2 regions of the Micromonospora sp. SCSIO 07396 genome follow, and region 2 is predicted to be linked to the other one. Evidence: riboswitches for the same ligand, from Rfam matches in the RefSeq annotation. Region 2 holds a riboswitch; the other holds the start of a gene.
What was found. A riboswitch is a leader RNA that binds a small molecule or an ion and turns the genes downstream of it on or off. The one in region 2 is predicted to bind thiamine pyrophosphate.

Region 1 (7,249 bases), 690 kb from region 2:
TAGGACTTCGCGCCCCGGCTGTCCGTCACCGTCAGGGTGGCGGTGAAGGTGCCCGGGGTGGTGTAGGTGTGGGTGGCGTTCAGGGTCGTCGCCGTCCCACCGTCACCGAAGTCCCAGGCGTACGTCAGCGGGGTGTCACCCTCGGTGTCGGTGGCCGTGCCGGTGAAGGTCACGGTGACCGGCGCGGTGCCGGTCGCCGGGGTGGCGGTGGCCGTCACCTGCGGCGGCGCGTTGTCGGTGACGCCCCGTCCGATGAAGTCCATCCAGTTGACGTTGAACAGCGAACCCGCGCCACCGGCCGGGTCCTTGGCGACGAAGTACAGCGCGCCCTCCGCGCCGGCCGTCACCGGCGCGGTCACGTCGACGAACTGCTGCCAGCCGCCCGTGCCCGGCACGGTGGCCGTGGCCACCACCGGACCGTCGACGGCACCGGCGTGCACGTCGATCCGGCCGCCCTGGACCTCGGAGGCCACCCGGAACCGGATCTGCTCGACCCCGGTCAGGTTGGCCGGGACGAGCGACCACCAGTCGCCGTCCTCGATGAAGCCGATGTTCTGGCCGCCACCGGCGGGGTCGGTGGTGGTCTCCTTCTGCACGCCCGGGTCACCGCCGCCGGTGCTGCCCGGGGCCCGCCCGGTGGCCGTGAAGTACTCGGCCTGCTTGCGCTTGGGCTGGAGGATCTCGATCGCCCGACCGGTCAGCGGGCCGGCGCCGCCGGTGCCGCCGTCGTCGGTGTAGGTGGCCTCGAAGACCGCGAAGACGTTGGCCTCCGCGCCGTGCCCGGACGCCAGCGAGGTCTGCACGGTGCCGGTGCAGCCGGTGTGCTGCTCCAGCGGGTGGGCGTGCTCGTCGTGGCCGAGCAGCACCTGCAGCTGCACCCGGTCACAGTCGACGGTGCCGTCCTCCGGGTCGGTCACCTTGATCGTGTACTTGACCTGGTCGCCCCAGTCGAAGAAACCGCCGCTGGGCGGGAACTCGATGGTCACCGTCGGGGCGGTGTTGCCGACCGTCACCGGCACGTTCGCCACGGCGGTGCGGCCCTTGGGGTTGGTCACGGTGAGCTGCGCGGTGTAGTCGCCGGCCGCGGTGTAGGTGTGGGTGGGGTTGGCCTCGGTGGAGGTCTGCCCGTCACCGAACTTCCACGCGTAGGTCAGCGTGCCGCCGTCCGGGTCACGGGACCCGGCGCTGGAGAAGTTCACGGTCAGCGGCGCGGCCCCGGAGGTGGGGTCGGCGCTGGCCTCGGCGATGGGGGCGCGGTCACCGGCGGTGTAGTCGATCCGGTAGACCCCGGAGTCGTCGTTGTTGCCGCCGAACCCGGTGCCCCACTCGATCATGTAGAGCGCGCCGTCCGGGCCGAACTCGAAGTCCATCGGGCGGATCATCGGCATGCCGGTGAGCAACTGGTTGATGTCGACCAGCGTCTTGCCGTCCTCGCTGACCTGCATCGTGTACATCTTCGACTGGTTCCACTCGCCGAGCAGCGCCTTGCCGTCGTAGTACGCCGGCCACTTGCGGCTCGACGTGCTGTCGGCGTCGTAGCGGTAGACCGGGCCGCCCATCGGGGCGCCGCCGCCGCCGATCTCGGGGAAGCGCGGGTCGCCGGCGTAGCCGTAGTCCACCGTCGCCGCGATGGCCGGCGGCAGGTTGGTCAGGCCGGTGTTGTTGGGCGAGTCGTTGACCGGCGCGGCGCAGTCGAACTTCGCCCCGCTCGGCCCGGACGGGAAGGTGTAGTCGTTGTACGCCTTGTTGTTGCCGGTGCAGTACGGCCAGCCGTAGTTGCCGGCCGTGGCGACGATGTTCCACTCCACCAGGCCCTCGGGGCCCCGGTTCGGGTTGGCCGCCGAGGCGTCCGGCCCGTAGTCGGCCACATACAGGGTGTCGGTCTTCTGGTCGACGCCGATCCGGAACGGGTTACGGAAGCCCATGCCGAAGATCTCGGGACGGGTCTTCGCGGTGCCCGGGGCGAACAGGTTGCCCGCCGGGACGGTGTAGGTGCCGTCGTCCTCCGGGTGGATCCGGATCACCTTGCCGCGCAGGTCGTTGGTGTTGCCGGCGCTGCGCTGCGCGTCGTAGTCCTGCCGGCCGGCCCGCTCGTCGATCGGGGTGAAGGCGCTGGACTCGAACGGGTTGGTGTTGTCGCCGGTGGCCAGGTAGAGGTTGCCCTGCGAGTCGAAGGTCATGCTGCCGCCGGCGTGGCAGCAGGTGTTGCGCTGGGTGTCGACCTGGAGCACGACCTTCTCGGTGGCCTTGTCGATGGTGTCACCGTTGACGGTGAACCGGGACAGGTAGTTGCGCGGGGCGCCACCGGCCGGTGCGTAGTACAGGTAGATCCACTTGTTGGTGGTGAAGTCCGGGTCGAGGCGCAACCCGAGCAGGCCGTCCTCGTTGCCGGTGAAGACGTCCAGCCGGGTCGCGGTGACCGTGTTGCCGGTGTCCGGCTTCACGATCTGCACCCGGCCGTCGCGCTCGGCGTAGAACACCCGGCCGTCGGGAGCGATGTCCAGCTCCATCGGGTTGTTGGTGTTGCTGTCGAGGGTGACCTTCTCGAAGTTCGCGGTCTTGGTGGCGCCGCAGTCGGCGTTCTCGACGCCGGCCGCGGTGCGGATGCCGCCGAGCAGGTGGCTGAGGAACTCCGGCTCGGTGTACGACGCCTGGGTGTGGCCGCCGCCGGTGTACCAGGAGCGACCGCCGTCGTAGTCCTGGCACCAGGCGGTGGGGTGGTCGGCGCCCATCGCGCCGGCACCCGGGCTGTAGGACTTCTCGTCCAGGCTGGCCAGCACGTGCACCTTGGAGCGCGGGTTGGTGCGGAAGTTGTACCACTCGTCGAACCGGGACCAGCGGTCCGGCAGGTCGGCGGTCGACGGGTGCGCGGGGTCCTCGACCTTGACGGTGGCCTGCTGGTTGGCGGGGTGGCCGGAGAAGTACGCGCCGACCAGGTTGCCGTACCAGGCCCAGTCGTACTCGGTGTCGGAGGCGGCGTGCACGCCCGCGTAGCCGCCGCCGGCCTTGATGTAGCGCTCGAACGCGGCCTGCTGGGTGGCGTCGAGCACGTCACCGGTGGTGGAGAGCCAGATCACCGCCTGGTACTTGGCCAGGTTGGTGTCGTTGAAGGCGGCTCCGTCCTCGGTGGTGTCGACGGTGAAGCCGTTCTCGGTGCCGAGCTTCTGGATCGCGGCGATGCCGGCCGGGATGGCGTCGTGCCGGAATCCGGCGGTCTTGGAGAAGACCAGGACCGAGAAGGGTTCGGCGGCGGCTGCCGCCGGTGCCGGTGCGGCCTGTGGCAGGGCCGCCGCGGCGGGAGCGGCCTGGGCGGCGGTGCCGCCGATCAGGCCGCCGGCAAGTAGGGAGAGGGCCAGTAGACCGGCACCCAGTGGGCCGCGACGTGCGCGGCGATGGCGGGATGGAGACACTCCATGCTCCTTTTGTCCGTGCTGGACAGTGGTGGGGGCATGGGGACGACTCGCCGCAGACCGTCCCCGGTCGGATCGGTGTGGGCCCGCCGAGGTCCGCACCAGTGGCGATCAGGTGCGGGCCACGCCGAGGCTCCGCACCTGAATAATGTCGATCGGTTGAACAAATTAGCGCCGCTGGATTGGTTTCCGGCAAGGCATGAGCATGTAACGATTCGGTATCGGCGACTCGCTTTTCCGGCTTATGTGGATACAAGCCCACAACCGTATGCATCGATGGTCATGGATCAATCTAACACCCCTTGGCGGATCAGCGGATCTGTCGTACGGTCACAGGCACGTGACCCACGGGAGCCCGGTACACCGGGCTGAGAGGGGGGCTGAGAGCCCCCGACCGTCGAACCTGATCCGGGTAATGCCGGCGCAGGGAGGAGAGTTGCCGTGCCGTCCCTCGGCCGACTGCATCTGATCACCGACACCCGCCCCGGGTGCGACCCGCTCGCCGTCGTGCGGGCCGCCCTCCCGGTGGCCCGCGCCGACCTCGTCGTCCAGGTCCGGGTGACCGACGACACCACCGACCGGCAGGCGTACGACCTGGCCCGACGGGTACGCGCGCTCTGCGTGCCGTACGAGGCGACCTGCCTGGTCAACGACCGGCTGCACGTCGCCCTCGCGGTGGACGCCCACGGCGGCCACGTCGGCGCGGACGACCTGCCCGTCGCGGCGGCCCGCCGGGTCCTCGGCCCCGCCGCCGTGCTCGGCGCGACCGCCCGGGAACCGGACGCCGCCGCCCGGGCCGTCGCCGCCGGGGCCGGCTACCTGGGCGTCGGCCCGTGCCATCCCACCGCCACCAAGACCGGCCTGCCCGACCCGATCGGCCCCGCCGGCATCCACGCCGTCGTCGCCGCCGTCGCCGTGCCGGTGATCGCCATCGGCGGGGTCACCGCCGCCACGGTGCCGGCGCTGCGGACCGCAGGCGCCTACGGGGTGGCGGTCGTCGGGGCGCTGTCCACCGTCGCCGACCCGGGTCGGGCCACCGCCGCACTGATCGCGGCGCTGACGTGCTGACCCGGCCCGACGTCGCCGTCGTGGGCGCGGGGCCGGTCGGGTTGGCGATCGCCTGGCGCTGCGCCACCCGGGGCCTGCGGGTGTCCGTGCACGACCCGGCCCCCGGCTCCGGCGCGTCCCGGGTCGCCGCCGGGATGCTCGCCCCGGTCGCCGAGGCGTACTTCGGGGAACGGGAGCTGACCGGGCTGCTCACCGCGTCCGCCGCCCGCTGGCCGGGCTTCGCCGCCGAACTGACCGAAGCCACCGGCCGCGAGTTCGGCCACCGCACCGACGGCACCATCGTCGTCGGGCTGACCGGGGACGACCTGGCCGAGGCGCGCCGGCTCTGGTCGTACCAGCAGGGGTTGGGGCTCCCGATCAGCGCGCTGCGGCCCTCGCAGCTGCGCGAACGCGAACCGGCGCTGACCCCCCGGCTGCGCGGCGGCGCGGTCGCCCCCGGCGACCACCAGGTCGACCCGCGCCGGCTGGTCGACGCGCTGCGGGTCGCCGCCGAACGGGCCGGGGCGACCCTGCTGCCCGGCGCGGTGACCCGACTGGCCGACCTCGACGCGCCGGTCGTCGTGGTCGCCGCCGGCTGCGGCGCCGCCGCGCTGACCGGGCTGCCGGTCCGCCCGGTCAAGGGCCAGGTGCTGCGGCTACGCGCGCCCGACCACCGCCCGCCCGGCTTCCGGCACGTCATCCGGGGGTACGCCGACGGCGAGTCGGTCTACCTCGTCCCCCGCGACGACGGCGAGGTGGTGCTCGGGGCGACCGTCGAGGAACGCACCGACACCGAGGTGACCGCCGGGGCGGTGCTGCGCCTGCTCCGCGCCGCCGTCGACCTCGTCCCCGAACTCGCCGAGTACGCGCTGACCGAGGCGACCGCCGGGCTGCGCCCCGGCACCCCGGACAACGCGCCGATCCTCGGCCCGCTGCCCGACCGACCCGGCGTGCTCGCCGCCACCGGCCACCACCGGCACGGCATCGTGCTCACCCCGGTCACCGCCGACCTGATCACCGACCTGATCGTCACCGGTCGGCCGGACCCGCTACTCACCCCCTTCACCGCCGACCGGTTCCACTGAGGAGGACAACGTGCGACTGATCGTCAACGGTGTCGGACGCGAGCTGGCCGGCGGCACGACCGTCGCGGACCTCGTCGCCACGGTCACCGGGCAGCGGCGCGGAATCGCCGTCGCGGTCAACGGCGAGGTGGTCCCCCGGGGCGGCTGGCCGGCCACCGTGCTGCGCGACGGCGACCGGGTCGAGGTGCTCAGCGCCGCCCAGGGCGGGTGACCCGGATGCCCCTCACCATCGCCGGACAGACTTTGCCCTCCCGGCTCATCCTCGGCACCGGCGGCGCGGCCAACCTGCACGTGCTGGAACAGGCGGTCCGGGCCTCCGGCACCGGACTGGTCACCCTCGCCCTGCGTCGGGTCGACACCGCCCCCGGCACCGCCGGTGGCCTGCTCGACCTGCTCGACAGGTGCGCGGTGCGGCTGCTGCCCAACACCGCCGGCTGCTACACCGCCGCCGAGGCGGTCAAGGTCGCCCGGCTGGCCCGGGAGGCGTTCGACACCGACTGGGTGAAGCTGGAGGTGATCGGCGACGAACGCACCCTGCTCCCGGACGGGGTGGAGCTGCTGCGGGCCGCCGAGGAACTCGTCGCCGACGGGTTCGTCGTGCTGCCGTACACCTCCGACGACCCGGTGCTGGCCCGTCGGCTGGCCGACGTCGGCTGCGCGGCGGTGATGCCGGCGGGTGCGCCGATCGGTTCCGGACTGGGGATCACCAACCCGCACCACATCCGGCTGATCCGGCAGAGCGTCGACGTGCCGGTGATCCTCGACGCCGGGATCGGCACCGCCTCCGACGCGGCGCTCGCCATGGAACTGGGCTGCGACGGGGTGCTGCTGGCCAGCGCCGTCACCCGGGCCGCCGACCCGACGGCGATGGCCACCGCCATGCGGTACGGCGTACGGGCCGGGCGGCTCGCGTACACCGCCGGGCGGATCCCCCGGCGCTTCCACGCCCTCGCCTCCACCCCCGACGACGGAAGACCCGACCTGTGACCCGCCCCGCCGCCCCGCGCGGGCTGGTGCTGCTGACCGACCGGCGGACGGCGCGCGGGGACCTCGTCGACGTGGTCGCGGGGGCGGTGCGCGGCGGCGTGCGGTGGGTGGTGCTGCGGGAGAAGGACCTGCCCCGCGCCGACCGGGCCGCGCTCGCCGTCGACCTGCGGGCCGCCCTGACGCAGGTCGACGGCACCCTGATCGTCGCCGGCCCTGACCCGCTGGACGACGGCTCGGACGGCTCCGACCCGCTCGGCCCGGACCCGGGCGGTGCCGGTGGGGCGGTGCATCTGCCGGCGGCCGGGCCGTACCCGCCGCCTGCCCTGCGGCTCGTCGGGCGGTCCTGTCACGACGCTGCGGAGTTGGCCCGGCTCAGCACCGAGCACTACGTGACGCTCTCGCCGGTCTGGACCACCCGCAGCAAACCCGGCTACGGCCCACCCCTGCACCCGGACGGGCTGCGCCGGCTGGTCCGGCTCAGCCCGGTGCCGGTCCTCGCCCTGGGTGGCATCGAGACCCCGCAGCAGGTGACGGCCTGTGCCGAGGCGGGCGCGGTCGGGGTAGCGGTGCTCGGCGCGATCATGCGGGCCGCCGACCCGGCCGAGGTCGCCGCCACCCTCGCCAGCGTCTTCCCGTCGACCCGCCGGACGACGGACCGTATCCCGGTCGGCGGGGCGCGGCCCGAGGAGGGGGCATGACACCGACGACAGTGCTCACCAT
Region 2 (7,249 bases):
CGGGGTGGGCGTCGGGGTCGGCGGGGTGGACGGTGGCGGGCAGGGCGTGACGGTCGGGGTCGCGCCGGTGCAGGAGACCCCGTTGAGCGCGAACGCGGTGGGCACCGGGTTGGCGGTGGTCCACGCGCCGTTGAACCCGAAGCTGACGGCGGCCCCGGTCCCGATGGTGCCGTTGTAGCCGACGTCCGTGGCGCTGACCGCCGTCCCGTTCTGGGTGACGGTGGCGTTCCACGCCTGGCTGACCCGTTGTCCGCTGGCGAACGCCCAGGTGAGCGTCCAGCCGGTGACCGGGTCGCCGAGGTTGGTGATGGTCACGTCCGCGCCGAAGCCGCCCTGCCACTCACTGGTGACCTTGTAGTCGACCCGGCAGCCGGTGGCCGCCGCGGTGGCGTTCCCGGCCGCGACCGCCACCCCGCCGGCGAGGACCGCCAGGGTGATCGCGCCCAGTCCGGCGAGACGTCGCCGTGCTGCTCTCATGGTGTGCTCCTAGTCGCCGGTGCCGGGCCGGCGTCGCCCGCCCCCATCTGGACGGCCGCCCGAGCCCCGCGACGATGGCCGCACCCGGGACGGGAGGAGGCAAAAATCGATGTTACTCGATATTAATCTGCTCTCCCACCTTCGCCCGGTCGGGCCGACACGCCGGGCGACGCCGCACCGGGCCGCGGGTGGTCGCGCTCGGTCGTCGGGCACCGCAACCGGCTCGTCTAGGGTGGTGCAGTGCTCTACTTCCTGATCGTCATCGCCGTGCTGCTGCTGGCGTACGCCGGCGTGCTGGTCAGCTTCGTCCGGCGCGGACGCAAGATCCCGCCGCAGGCGTACCTGGTGCTGGCGCTGCTCAACGGGCTCATCCTGGCCGCCGTGCTGGCCTGGGCCATCGCCCGCTGACCCGCGGGCCCCGACCGGCGGACGGGCCGGGGGCCCGCCCCGGCCACCGTCGGCCCGGACGGGCCCCCGGCCCACCGCATCCACCACCCACGGGCGGGATCAGTCCCCGTTGAGCACCACCGGGTCGTCATCGTCGTCATCGATGTCGTCGTCACCCCAGTTGCGCCTGGCGAACGGCAGGATCACCCAGAAGGTCAGGAACCACAGGCCGGTGATCACCGTGAGCACCACGGCGATGCCGGTGTCGAGCACGAAGTCGGCGATCAGCAGGACCGCGCTCACCATCGCGACCAGCATGAAGGCCAGCCCGCCGGAGGCCATCCGGTGCGCGAAGCGGACCAGTTCCGGCTTGCGGCCCTGGCGGAACAGCGCCCGGTGGAAGGCGACCGGCGAGATGATCATCGCGGTGGCCGCGGCGGCGGACAGCAGGGCCAGGATGTAGACGTCCCGCTGGAACTCGCTGGTCCGGGTGAACCCGTTACTGAACGGCAGGGTCAGCAGGAAGGCGAAGAGGATCTGCACGCCGGTCTGGGCGACCCGCAGCTCCTGGAGCAGATCGGCGAAGTTGCGTTGCCATCGCTGCTTCTCGGATTCCTTCGACACGCGCTACCTCCGGTTCAGACGGTACGACCGACGGGGGCACCCCCCGTCGGCAGCAACGCCTGTGCCCGATCCGCGATCGCCCGAAACCGATTCACGAACCCCGATCGGCCCGCGTCCACGCGTCCTCAGGCAGAGCCGTGCACCCGGGCCAGGATCACCTCGGCCAACCGGCCCGGCGCCTCGTCGGGAATCCAGTGGGTCACCCCGCCCAGCACCACGAACCGGTAGTCCCCCGAGACGTGCCGCACGCACGCCTGCGCGGCGGCCCGCCCGATCGCCACGTCCCGGTCGCTCCACACGTAGCTGGTCGGCACGCCCACCGGGCCGACCGCCTTCAGGTCCCGCCCCGACATCGCCCGGTACCAGTTCAGCGCCCCGGTCAACGCGCCGGGCGTCCGCAGCGGCCCGGCGTACCCGGCCACCCGGGCCGGGTCGCCGACGCCGGACAGCAGCCGGCGCAGCACCACCCCCCGCCCGGCCAGCAGCACCTTCTCCGCCAGGCCCGCCCGGCGGAACAACGCCATGTACGCCGAGCGCGCCCGCTGCCGGCGGTCGGTGGCCAGCGCGTACCCGAAGGCGGCCGGGTGCGGCACCGAGACCGCGGTGAGGGTACGCACCCGCTGCGGATGCCCCGCCGCCAGCGCCCAGGCGACGACCGCGCCCCAGTCGTGCCCCACCACGTGCGCGGTGTCGACGCCCAGCGCGTCCAGCACCGCCACCGCGTCGGCGACCAGCTCCGGCAGCCGGTAGTCGGCCACCTCGGCGGGACGGGCCCCGGGCGAGTAACCCCGCTGGTCGGGTGCGAACGTGCGCAGCCCGGCGGCGTGCAGGGCGGGCGTCACCGCGTCCCACTCCCCACCGTGCTGGGGGAAGCCGTGCAGCAGCAGCACCGCCTCGCCGCCCTCGGGGCCACCGGCCCGTACGTCGAACGTCAGGCCGCGCGCGCTCACCTGCATGATCGGCAGCCTACCCAGTGGCCCGGGCCCCCGCCCGGGCGTGCAATGCCGGGAACCATGACCTGCTGGGCCGTTGCCGCAGGTCGGTGCTAGCGTCTGCCGAGACAACTTCACATCCGACAGGGGAGCGCACAGCGCTGAGAGTGCGGGCACCGCCCGCAGACCCTCGAACCTGATCTGGGTAATGCCAGCGCAGGGAGTTCGGTCGACCTCCAGCCGCGCCGCCGTCCGGCTGCCGCCGGGCGCGGCGTGCGTCTTCTCCTGGTTCGATCGCTGGACTGGGAGGCACCGACATGCAGCACACCACCACCAACCGGTGGCGCACCATCGACATCGTGGTCGCCGCCGTGATCGCCGTCGCCTTCGGCGTCATCTTCTGGGCCTGGGGGCTGGTCTGGAAGGCCGCCGACCCGGCCTTCGCCGCCGCACCGGCCAGCCAGGCCGTGATGTACGGCGTCTGGCTCGTCCCGGCCGTGCTCGGCGGCCTGGTCATCCGCAAGCCCGGGGCGGCCCTGTTCTGCGAGGCCGTCGCCGCCACCGTCTCCGCGCTGCTCGGCGCGGAATGGGGCGGCATCACCATCGTGCAGGGCCTGATCCAGGGTCTCGGCGCGGAACTGGCCTTCGCCGCGTTCCGCTACCGGGCGTACCGGCTGCCGGTGGCGGTGCTCGCCGGGGCGATGACCGGGCTGAGCGCCGCCCTGTTCGACTTCTTCGTCTGGAACTCCGAGTACGCCCTGGCCAGCTACCGCCTGCCGTACGCGGCGCTGACCGTGCTCAGCGCCGCCGTCGTCGCCGGGGTCGGCGGCTGGTACCTGACCCGGGCGCTGGCCGAGACCGGGGTGCTCGACAGGTTCCCCGCCGCCCGCGACCGCACGCTCGTCTGACCCTGCCGTGACGAGCGGGGAGGGGTCGCCGGCGTGACCGGGGTGCGGCTGGTCGGCTTCGGCTGGCGGCACGCCGGGCGGCGGGCTTGGGCGGTACGCGGGGTCGACCTGCGCATCGACCACGGGGAACGGGTGCTGCTGCTGGGGCCGTCCGGGGCGGGCAAGAGCACCCTGCTGGCCGCGCTGGCCGGGCTGCTGCCGGCGGACTCCGGCGAGCAGGAGGGCACCGTCGAGATCGACGGCCTCGACCCGGCCAAGGCCCGCGAACGGGTCGGCACCGTCTTCCAGGACCCGCAGTCCCAGCTGGTGATGGCCCGCTGCGGCGACGACGTCGCGTTCGGGCTGGAGAACCGGGGGGTGCCCGGCGACGAGATCTGGCCCCGGGTGGACGAGGCGCTGCGCCGGGTCGGTTTCCCGTACCACCGGGACCGGCCCACCGCGGCGCTGTCCGGCGGCGAGCAGCAGCGGCTCGCCCTGGCCGGGGTGCTGGCGCTGCGGCCGGGGCTGCTGCTGCTCGACGAGCCGACCGCCAACCTCGACCCGGCCGGGGCCGAGCTGGTGCGCGGTGCGGTGGCCGGCGCGGTGGACCACGACACCACACTGGTCCTGGTCGAACACCGGGTCGCCGACGCCCTGCCCCTGGTCGACCGGGTGGTGGTGCTGACCCCCGGCGGCGGGGTCCGGGCCGACGGGACACCGGATGCGGTGTTCGCCGCGCACGGGACCGCGCTCGCCGCCGAGGGGGTGTGGGTGCCCGGCCACCCCACCGCGACCCGGCCGGCCGCCGGCCCGCCCGGCGCGGAGTTGCTCACCGCCGACCGGCTCGGCCTGCCACCCCGGCTGGCCCCCACCGACCTGGTGGTACACGCCGGCGAGGCGCTCGCCGTCCGTGGGCCCAACGGGGCCGGCAAGTCCACCCTCGCGCTGCTGCTCGGCGGCCTGCTCCGCCCCGGGACCGGCCGGCTGACCGCCACCGCCGCCCTGGCCGGCGGGGACACCCGCACGCCCCCGCACCGGTGGCGGGCCCCCGCCCTGGCCGGCCGGATCGGTTCGGTCTTCCAGGACCCGGAGCACCAGTTCGTCACCCGTACCGTCCGCGACGAACTGGCCCTCGGTCCGCGCCGCACGGGTCGCCCCGAGCCGGCCGTCCGGGCCACCGTGGACGAGTTGCTGGAGCGGCTGCGGCTGACCCGGCTCGCCGGGGCCAACCCGTACACCCTCTCCGGTGGGGAGGCCCGGCGGCTCAGCGTGGCGACCGCCCTGGCCACCGCGCCCCGGCTGCTGATCTGCGACGAACCCACCTTCGGCCAGGACCGCCGCACCTGGGGTGAGCTGGTCGACCTCTTCGCCGACCTACGTGACGCCGGACACGGCGTGGTCACCGTCACCCACGACGGGGACTTCGTCGCCGCGCTCGCCGACCGGACGGTCACCCTGCGCCCCGCCCGGGAGCAGCCGTGAGCGCCCCCACCCGGCTCCCCCGCACCGCCCACCCGAAGGCGTGGGGGCGGTCGTGATCGGCCTGGAACCGGTCGCGACGCCCGGTGCGCCGCTGGCCCGACGCAACCCGGTGGCGAAGCTCGCGGCCGGGCTGGTCTTCTCGTTCGTGCTGGTCGCCAGCCTCGACCCGGTCGCACCGGCGGTCGCCATCGCCGTCGAGCTGGCGCTGCTGCCGCTGTTCGGCATCCGCTACCGGGTGCTGGCCCGCCGGGCGTGGCCGCTGCTGGCCGGTGCCGTCGGGATCCTGGTCACCCTGGTGCTGTTCGCCGCCGACCGCTCAGGCCCGGTGCTCTGGGCCGCCGGGCCGCTGGTGGTCACCTCGGGGGTGCTGGTCACCGCGCTCGGGTTGGTGTTACGGATGCTCGCGGTCGCGCTGCCCGGGGTGATCGTGTTCGCCACCACCGACCCGACCGACCTGGCCGACGCGCTGGTGCAGAACGCGAAGGCCCCGGCCCGTTTCGCGATCGGCGCGCTGGCCGCGTTCCGGCTGGTGCCGCTGCTCGGCCAGGAGTGGCAGATGTTGACCATGGCCCGGCGGGCCCGGGGCGTGGACGCCGGCCGTAACCCGCTGGCCCGGCTGCGGCTCTTCGCCGCCACGGCGTTCGCCCTGCTGGTGGGGGCGATCCGGCGCGGCACCCGGCTGGCGGTGGCGATGGACGCCCGGGGCTTCGACGCCGGCACCCCGCGTACGGTGGCCCGCCGCCAGGTGTTCCGCCCGGCCGACTGGCTGCTCGTCGCCGGAGCAGCCGTCCTGGCCGGCGGTGCCCTCGCGGTCAGCGTCCTCCTCGGCACCTTCCGCCCCCTGATCGGCTGACCCGCCCGCACGGCACGCCGAACGGCAGGCCGCCGATGCAATGGAGCCGAAACAGCGGTATCCGAGCCCTCGGATACCGCTGTTTCGGCTCACTGGGTAACGGGCCGCCGGCCCGGACGGGACCCCGGCCGAAGCGGGACCCGGCCGAGGCGGGTCAGCTGCGGCGGAAGGCGTACCGCCGGTTCTGGCCCTGGGCGGTGGTGGAGCCGGCCCGGACCGACCGGCCCGACCGCGACGGCGGTGGGGGCGGCGTCGGCCGGGCGGCGGCGTCCGGGTGGGACGACGCGACGGCGAGGGGAACCGGGCGCACGGGCGTCACGGTCAGTGCCGCGAGCGCCGACGCGTCCACCTCCACCGGGGACGGTACGGGACGACGGGACTTCTTCGGACTGCGCTTGGCGGGCATACGCTGCCTCCTGACGAGGTGCGGAGGGCCGCCCTGCCACACGGGCGGCGGGCGGGCGGTCGACGGACGGGATCTGCTCCGAACGGCCGGCCACGGGTCATCCCCTGCGGGGAGAAGTGGGAGACGCGGACGCCCGAGCACGCGGACCCGCAGCCTCGGCGGCGGGTCGGCTCTGGAGAGAAGGGCGTCAGATGCGCATGCCATCACGCTAACCGACCCCCGCACCCGACGCACCCGCTTTTCGGCGCGGCCGACGGCGGTGGCCCCGGTCGGGCGCACGCGACCACCCTGTGACACTGGGTGGACGGCGGCTGCCGGCCCTCGCGGGCGCGCGATAGGTTCACAACACACAGGTGACGTGAGAGGTGGCGGGTACGAGATGACGCAACAGGCGACGGCGCAGATCGGCGTGACCGGGCTGGCGGTGATGGGTCGCAACCTGGCCCGCAACCTGGCCCGGAACGGGTTCACCGTGGCGGTGCACAACCGCTCCCCGGAGCGCACCCGCAGCCTGGTCGCCGAGCACGGTGACGAGGGCACCTTCGTGCCGTCGGAGTCCCTGGCGGACTTCGTCGGCTCGCTGGAGCGGCCCCGCGCGGTGATCGTCATGGTCAAGGCGGGTGCCCCCACCGACGCCGTCATCGACGAGCTGGTGCCGCTGCTGGAGGAGGGCGACATCGTCGTCGACGCCGGCAACGCGCACTTCGCCGACACCCGCCGCCGGGAGGAGACGCTGCGCGAGCACGGGCTGCACTTCGTCGGCACCGGCGTCTCCGGCGGCGAGGAGGGCGCGCTGCTCGGGCCGAGCATCATGCCGGGCGGCTCGGCGGAGTCCTACCAGAAGCTCGGGCCGATGTTCGAGAAGATCGCCGCGCAGGTGGACGGCGTCCCGTGCTGCCAGCACGTCGGCCCCGACGGCGCCGGCCACTTCGTCAAGATGGTCCACAACGGCATCGAGTACGCCGACATGCAGCTCATCGCCGAGGCGTACGACCTGCTGCGGGCCGGGCTGGGGGCGACCCCGGCGGAGATCGCGGAGATCTTCCGGGAGTGGAACACCGGCGAGCTGGAGTCGTTCCTCATCGAGATCACCGCCGACGTGCTGGCGCACACCGACGCCGCCACCGGCAAGGCGTTCGTCGACGTGGTGCTCGACCAGGCCGAGCAGAAGGGCACCGGCCGCTGGACGGTGCAGATCGCC

Region 1: another riboswitch for thiamine pyrophosphate. It lies ahead of thiE (thiamine phosphate synthase); the one in region 2 lies ahead of ACWCHM_RS03385 (ECF transporter S component).

Annotation. Positions count from the first base shown of each region.
Region 1 covers NZ_CM132210.1:39,856-47,104, forward strand. Annotated here, with positions in the region: gene ACWCHM_RS00245 (ThuA domain-containing protein) at 1-3,410, opposite strand, end outside; TPP riboswitch at 3,748-3,857, shown strand; gene thiE (thiamine phosphate synthase) at 3,852-4,478, shown strand; gene thiO (glycine oxidase ThiO) at 4,472-5,542, shown strand; gene thiS (sulfur carrier protein ThiS) at 5,553-5,753, shown strand; gene ACWCHM_RS00265 (thiazole synthase) at 5,759-6,529, shown strand; gene ACWCHM_RS00270 (thiamine phosphate synthase) at 6,526-7,227, shown strand; gene thiD (bifunctional hydroxymethylpyrimidine kinase/phosphomethylpyrimidine kinase) at 7,224-7,249, shown strand, end outside.
Region 2 covers NZ_CM132210.1:727,959-735,207, reverse strand. Annotated here, with positions in the region: gene ACWCHM_RS03405 (cellulose binding domain-containing protein) at 1-477, opposite strand, end outside; gene ACWCHM_RS03400 (hypothetical protein) at 718-885, shown strand; gene ACWCHM_RS03395 (DUF6328 family protein) at 985-1,488, opposite strand; gene ACWCHM_RS03390 (alpha/beta fold hydrolase) at 1,614-2,444, opposite strand; TPP riboswitch at 2,556-2,661, shown strand; gene ACWCHM_RS03385 (ECF transporter S component) at 2,738-3,328, shown strand; gene ACWCHM_RS03380 (ABC transporter ATP-binding protein) at 3,362-4,789, shown strand; gene ACWCHM_RS03375 (energy-coupling factor transporter transmembrane component T family protein) at 4,842-5,642, shown strand; gene ACWCHM_RS03370 (hypothetical protein) at 5,797-6,048, opposite strand; gene gndA (NADP-dependent phosphogluconate dehydrogenase) at 6,428-7,249, shown strand, end outside.